Ammoniphilus sp. CFH 90114: one gene and its partner. The protein of the gene in region 1 interacts with the protein of each later gene in a pairwise test. Links are inferred from orthologs where the notes say so. Each region holds a gene or a part of one and is shown on either strand. Other genes may lie near its edges.

Region 1 (3,218 bases):
AAAAACCTATCACTGTAAGTAAAGCCAAAGAACTAAGTGTTCCACAGTTAATGGGGAAAACTCCTGCTGAAGCTCAGGCCGTGTTAATCGATGCTAGTCTAAAGGGAAAGGTTTTAGGATCAGGCACGAAGGTAACAAGGCAATATCCTGAGGCTCAGCATGCGATTATGCCGGAGAGTACAGTCTATCTCATCACAGATCAGTTAGATGAAATCCAGATGCCTGACTTTACCGGAATGACGCTTCGGGAAGTGATGGAGTTCTGTAACATTCTTGGATTGAAAGTAGAACCAACAGGAAGAGGATTTGTCATGACTCAGAGTATCCCTCCTGGTTCAGTTACTGCACCAGGCGAGCAATTAAAAATTCAACTGAAGCCGAATTCCAGCCCAGAGGAGGAAGTTGTTCCTGAAATAGAGGAAGCTGAAGCTGAAGAAACTACCGAAGAAAACGAGCCACAGCAGGAGGAGAATTCTAATTCTCCCTCGTTTATGAACTAAATGGAGAGATGGGACGTGTCAAGCGTTCTATCTCTCTTCTTTTTTGAATAGGGTTTAGGGAGACAAGTTATGGACAAAGCCATTAATCAGGAAACGGAGGTTAGAGGGTGAGAGTTTCCAATGTTACGGTACGCAGACGAATTTTTATCGCCCTGCTAATAGGAGTCTTTTTGTACAGCCTTTTGGTTGCGCGGCTAGGTTATGTTCAAGTGATTAAAGGTCCGTGGCTTACGAAGAATGCGGAGGAGTTATGGACAAGAAACATCCCTTTTGAAGCCAAGCGTGGGATGATCTATGACCGTAATGGCGAGGTGTTGGCTTACAATATTAGCGTTCCGTCTGTCATGGCTATCCCTATCCAGGTTAAAGACAAACCAGGTACGGCGAAGGAGTTGGCTAGAGTCTTAAAGGGAAATGAACAGGAAATTTATCGTCAAATTACGAAACGCTCTTCTATTGTAAGGGTTCCAGGGGGAAGGAAGATCTCTGAAGAAACAGCGAAAGAACTTCGTCAGCTAGGCTTACCAGGCGTTCATATTGCTGAGGACAGCAAGCGCTACTATCCACTAGGGGCATTTGCTTCTCATATCCTTGGATTTACTGGAATTGATAATCAAGGGTTGGCAGGAATCGAAAAAGTTTATGACGACATGTTAAGCGGTGAACGAGGAGCGATAAAATATGATGCCACGGCTAAAGGGGAAAAAATGCCCGGAGACACCCAGAAGTTTACTCCCCCGAAGGACGGGCTTAACTTATATTTAACCATCGATGCAAACATCCAAGCCATCATCGAACGTGAATTGGATCAAGCTTTTGCCTTCTATGATCCGGATGATGCATTGGTAATTGCAATGGATCCTAAGACAGGAGAAATTCTTGGAATGGCCAGCAGACCCAACTATCATCCAGAGTTATTCCGGGAGTATCCATCAGAAACGTATAATCGCAATCTCCCCATATGGAAAACATATGAGCCCGGCTCTACTTTCAAAATTATTACGTTGGCTGCAGCATTGGAAGAAGGAAAGGTTGATTTGGACAAGGAAAGGTTCAATGACCCGGGAAGTGTTAATGTAGCAGGAGCTCGCTTGCGATGCTGGAAGCCAGGAGGTCACGGTGATCAAACCTTCCTACAGGTGGTTGAAAACTCCTGTAATCCGGGCTTTGTAGCATTGGGACAAAGATTAGGAAAAGAAATGCTCTTTGACTACATTGGTAAATTTGGTTTTGGTAAGAAGACTGGAATTGACCTCATTGGGGAAGAGAATGGGGTAATGTTCAAAATGAGCCGTGTAGGTCCAGTGGAGCTCGCTACTACGGCGTTTGGACAGGGGGTTTCTGTGACGCCAATTCAACAGGTTGCTGCTGTTTCAGCGGCTATTAATGGTGGGAAATTAATAAAGCCTCACTTAGCAAAAGAGTGGCATCATCCGATCACCGGAGATACAGTGGCAAAGATTGAACCAGAAGTGGTTGCCCAAGTCATTTCCCCAGAGACTTCCAGTAAGGTCCGATATGCTCTAGAATCTGTAGTGGCTAACGGAACGGGAAGAAATGCTTATATCGATGGATATCGTGTAGGTGGAAAGACAGGGACAGCTCAGAAAGTTGAGAATGGGGTCTACTCTAAGAGCAAGCATATTGTATCCTTCATTGGAATTGCACCTGCAGATGATCCTCAAATCGTAGTTTATACGGCGGTGGATAATCCTAAAGGAGTGAGGCAGTTTGGAGGGACGATTGCGGCTCCAATCGTAAGAAATATTTTGGATTCTGCCTTGCGTTCCATGGAAGTGCCCAAAAGAAAAGAGCAGATGCCAAAAGAGTACATGTATCCCGATAAGAAGCTCATTTCGGTTCCTAACTTAATTGGCATGGAGAAAGATCGCCTGCAATCTCAATATTATGCTATTCCTCTAGAAGTGGAAGGAAATGGTGATGTAGTCACCTATCAGTCTCCAGCACCGGGCACTAATATTGAGGAAGGAAAAACCATCCGCATTTACCTAGGCAGATAAACCATGTTGTACTCACTTGGCTGCTGTCTGCACCTAAAGTTTTGACAACGGCCAAGTATTCCTATAGTGACAAAAAGCAGAAAGATGATTAAAATGATAGACGTTGATTTGTGACTTTGGGGGGGCTAACTTTCATGAACTTAAGAGAACTTCTCTCCCCTTTGCTTGTGTATGATGCAGCAGGGGAATTAAATATGGAAATTACGGGAATATCTACAGACTCACGCAAGGTAAAACCAGGAAATTTATTTGTAGCTCTTCGGGGCAATACAGTTGATGGCCATGATTATATTGAGCAAGCACATGCAAATGGTGCGATTGCTTTTTTAGTCGAAGAGGATCAGGACGTTCCAGATGTAACAATAAAGGTATCTGACACGACGCGAGCTTTAGCGATTCTCGCCGATCAATTTTACAATCATCCTACAAGTAAACTTCAATTAATCGGTGTGACAGGTACGAATGGGAAAACGACGGTTACACACCTAGTTGAGCAAATTCTTAATAATGCTGGCTGTGCTACCGGTATCATTGGTACGATTCAAATGCGTATGGGGGATTACACAGAAGAGGTTAAGAATACCACACCTGATGCTTTAGAGTTGCAAAGAATGTTTGCTATTATGGTTGAAAGAGGAGCGACACATGCTTGTATCGAAGTCTCTTCCCATGCTCTTGAGATGGGCAGAGTCTGGGG
Region 2 (3,300 bases), on another replicon or contig:
TTGAATAATCATTAAGGTCACCAGATCATAAATGGAAAGACGCGTCCCCGCCGTCATGTGTTGAAGGACCCCTGCTCCCGACGTCATATCCTCTCTACGCAGAGCAAGTGTGTCAGATAAATGGAACTTCCCTTCATTCGCAGCGTCGAACACAGCCACCATAATCGGAACCTTAATAATACTTGCCGCATAGAATCGTTCCTCAGCATTATGGCGAAACTCTTCCCCAGTCTGAAGGTCTTCAATTACGACTCCCCACACTCCGCCCGATGATTCCGTCAATTCCTTCACATGATCCACAAGTTGACTAAACATATATTATGTAACCCCTCTCTCATTCTTCGAATTCCTAAACTATAAACCTTATAAAACTATGAATTTTCTCATAATGTACCATTCTGTTTTTAACAATACAAGAGTTTATCCCCGACCCACAAAATCGAAAGCTCCATGCCGAATCAATTAGGAGTAAAAGACTACCCAGAAAGAGGAATGGATATGAAAAAAAGATGGCTAGTGGGCATACTTCTAGTCCTCATGGCACTATCGGTAACAGCAATAGGGGGCGCTGTTGCCTATGTCTATCAGACGGTCGAACAATTAGATATCAAACAACTTTCCAGTGAACCTGTCCCACCTACAGTGATTTACGATAAAGAAGAACAACTCATCGCAGAATTAAGCATAGCAAAAAGTGAACCCATAGCTTTCGACAAGATCCCGAGCCGATTAATTCAAGCCGTCGTAGCCACGGAGGATCGTCGTTTCTATGATCATGTAGGGATTGATTGGATAGGAATACTGCGGGCCGGCTGGGTGAACTTCCGTGCGGGGCAGGTTCTGGAAGGCGGAAGCAGTATTACGCAACAATTGGTAAAGAATGCTTTCCTTTCATCTGAGAGAACAATGGATCGAAAAATCCAAGAAGCTTTTGGTGCAGTTCAAATGGAGCGAACCTATTCAAAGGACCAGATCATTACCTTATATCTCAACACCATATACTTTGGTGAAGGAGCTTGGGGAGTACAACGGGCAGCCCAAATTTATTTCGGGAAAAGTGTGGATGAACTAACTCTTCCTGAGGTAGCTTTACTTGCCGCCTTACCTAAAGCGCCTAACCATTATTCCCCTTTCAAAGATGCAAAACGATCTCTAGAGAGGCGAAACCTTGTGCTTCACCTCATGCAGGAAAACGGGTATATCACGGCGAAGGAACATGACCAGGCATCTGAAGCTCCTCTTCCTGAAACCAAACATGAAATCAACCGAGACATTAAACATCCTTCCTTCGTATATCAAGTCATCCGAGAATTGAAGCAACATTATAAGATCTCTGAAGATGAGGTATGGGGGGGCGGACTCAAGATTTATACGACCATGGATCGCCATTTACAAGATACTATCGAGAAACTCTATCAGAATAACGCTCACTTTCCCAAAAGTGCAGATGGAACGACCGCACAAAGCGGTGCCGTGGTCTTAGACGTGAAAACAGGCGAGATTCAAGCCTTGATGGCAGGGCGTGGTGAAATTCCTTACCTCGGTTTTCATCGTGCGACAGATCTCAAACGCCAACCTGGTTCGTCCATTAAGCCGGTTGTTGTCTATGGGCCAGCGCTTGAACAAGGCTATCATCCCGACTCCATGCTCTATGATAAACCGCTCGACATTGCGGGATACCAACCCCAAAACTGGGACAGAAGCTATCGTGGGGAAGTGACCCTTCAAGAAGCCGTGAATAAGTCATGGAATATTCCAGCCGTGTGGCTGCTTCATCAGATGGGGATTGATCAGGGCTTAAACTTTGCTAAGAAGCTGGGTATCCCCTTTGACAAAGACGACCGCGTTCTTCCCGTGGCTCTTGGCGGGATGAAGCATGGCGTTTCTCCCTTACACATGGCACAAGCCTACGCTGCTTTTGCCAATCAAGGACTTTTGCATGAGGCGCATACAATTAAGGCTATATATGATTATGACGATCAGGAAATCGCCATCTGGGAGGCTTCCCCTCATCAGGTCATGAAGAAAGAAACCGCTCTGCTTATGAGCCATGTTCTGCAAGGCGTCTTACAATCGGGAACAGGTGCGCGTGCAGCCATCGGCCGCCCAGCTGCAGGTAAGACGGGAACGACTCAGCTCCCTCCCGCCCTTGCCTCAAGTTCAAATGGTTTATTAGATTCATGGTTTGTGGGGTACACCCCTCAATTATCAGCTGCAGTTTGGATCGGCTACGATTCAACCACCGCCCAGCACCACCTGCCTAGTGATGGAGGAAGGTATTCGGCTTTATTATGGAAGGAAATCATGCAGCACGCCCATCAGGGACTGCCCGCCGAGGCCTTTCCACAACCGCCAGCATGGAAAAAGCCAGAACTATTGCCTGCCCCACCTGTTGTAAAGAGAGCGCCACAACCTAAGGCTAAAAAAGATAAGAGATCAGAAAAGAAGAAGGAAGAAAAAGGAAGAGGGAAAGGAAAACGCGACGATTAAGGTCGCGTTTTTTTTCAGTGAAACCTTATCCCCTCTTCCTACGTCTATAAAAGATGTAGAAAAAAATAAAGGAGGTGTTCCCATGGACCAACTGCCTCTCATCTACAGTGAGTGGAAGGAAACTGAACAACAGGCGGGAGAAACACTTGCCCAAGTTTTAGTGGATCAGCATGTTCTTTTTTTACGCAAGCTTGTCAATGCTACAATAATCCGAAATCAGATTTATCAACATACCTCTAATGAAAGCGATGAGAAATATTCTTATATCTACCTGCAGCCTTTTTCTGAGACTTCAATAGAGGAAAAAGAGGCCATAGAACAGGCTGTATTTTCTCGTCATGATGTAGCCCCGCGCTATGAAGCAGAATATTGGACAGCTGGAGATCACAGCTTTATCTGCAGACAAACACAGCGGTTTGAACTTCCATTGGATGCTGCCATGCTGTTACTAGACCATTTTATACACTTGAACGGTATTCATTATGAGTACCTGTATGCGGTTTTAGATCCGGCCCGTCGCAAACTGCTCCTATTTCTCAAGAGAACGGTATATAATCCTTAAGGGAGAAGAAGAAAGGAGTCTATCATGAACCGACAACAGATAGAAGAATGGTATGAAGAAGAATGTCAGAAAGCAGGTCAACCCCAATCCAAGGTATCTGTTCCCTTCCAGGAAAAGTGGTTGGCTTACTCCCTAGTAGCAGCGGTGCCAGCTGTCTTAATTGGTTGTTCACCTGAACCCGTTATCCAATCCTCCCCGCCTAAGGTTCAAAATACAGCAACAACGGTGAGTCATCCCACGAGTAACCG

The links.
Region 2: the proteins of EIZ39_RS01980 (region 1) and EIZ39_RS10625 interact in binary tests that used the Escherichia coli proteins (3 or more experiments, as listed by UniProt). The link is inferred for Ammoniphilus sp. CFH 90114 from one-to-one orthologs.

Annotation. Positions count from the first base shown.
Region 1 is NZ_SDLI01000001.1:363,760-366,977, forward strand. The notes cover bases 178-3,064. They hold EIZ39_RS01980 (stage V sporulation protein D), read left to right. Parts: upstream 178-607; coding sequence 608-2,521; downstream 2,522-3,064. Other genes in these bases: EIZ39_RS01975 (PASTA domain-containing penicillin-binding protein), read left to right, coding at 178-500; EIZ39_RS01985 (UDP-N-acetylmuramoyl-L-alanyl-D-glutamate--2,6-diaminopimelate ligase), read left to right, coding at 2,656-3,064. In the rest of the region: more of EIZ39_RS01975, read left to right, coding at 1-177; more of EIZ39_RS01985, read left to right, coding at 3,065-3,218. UniProt on the Escherichia coli protein: Essential cell division protein that catalyzes cross-linking of the peptidoglycan cell wall at the division septum. Required for localization of FtsN.
Region 2 is NZ_SDLI01000004.1:99,987-103,286, forward strand. The notes cover bases 26-2,994. They hold EIZ39_RS10625 (transglycosylase domain-containing protein), read left to right. Parts: upstream 26-498; coding sequence 499-2,490; downstream 2,491-2,994. Other genes in these bases: EIZ39_RS10620 (serine hydrolase), read right to left, coding at 26-315; EIZ39_RS10630 (hypothetical protein), read left to right, coding at 2,573-2,994. In the rest of the region: more of EIZ39_RS10620, read right to left, coding at 1-25; more of EIZ39_RS10630, read left to right, coding at 2,995-3,052; EIZ39_RS10635 (hypothetical protein), read left to right, coding at 3,077-3,300. UniProt on the Escherichia coli protein: Cell wall formation. Synthesis of cross-linked peptidoglycan from the lipid intermediates.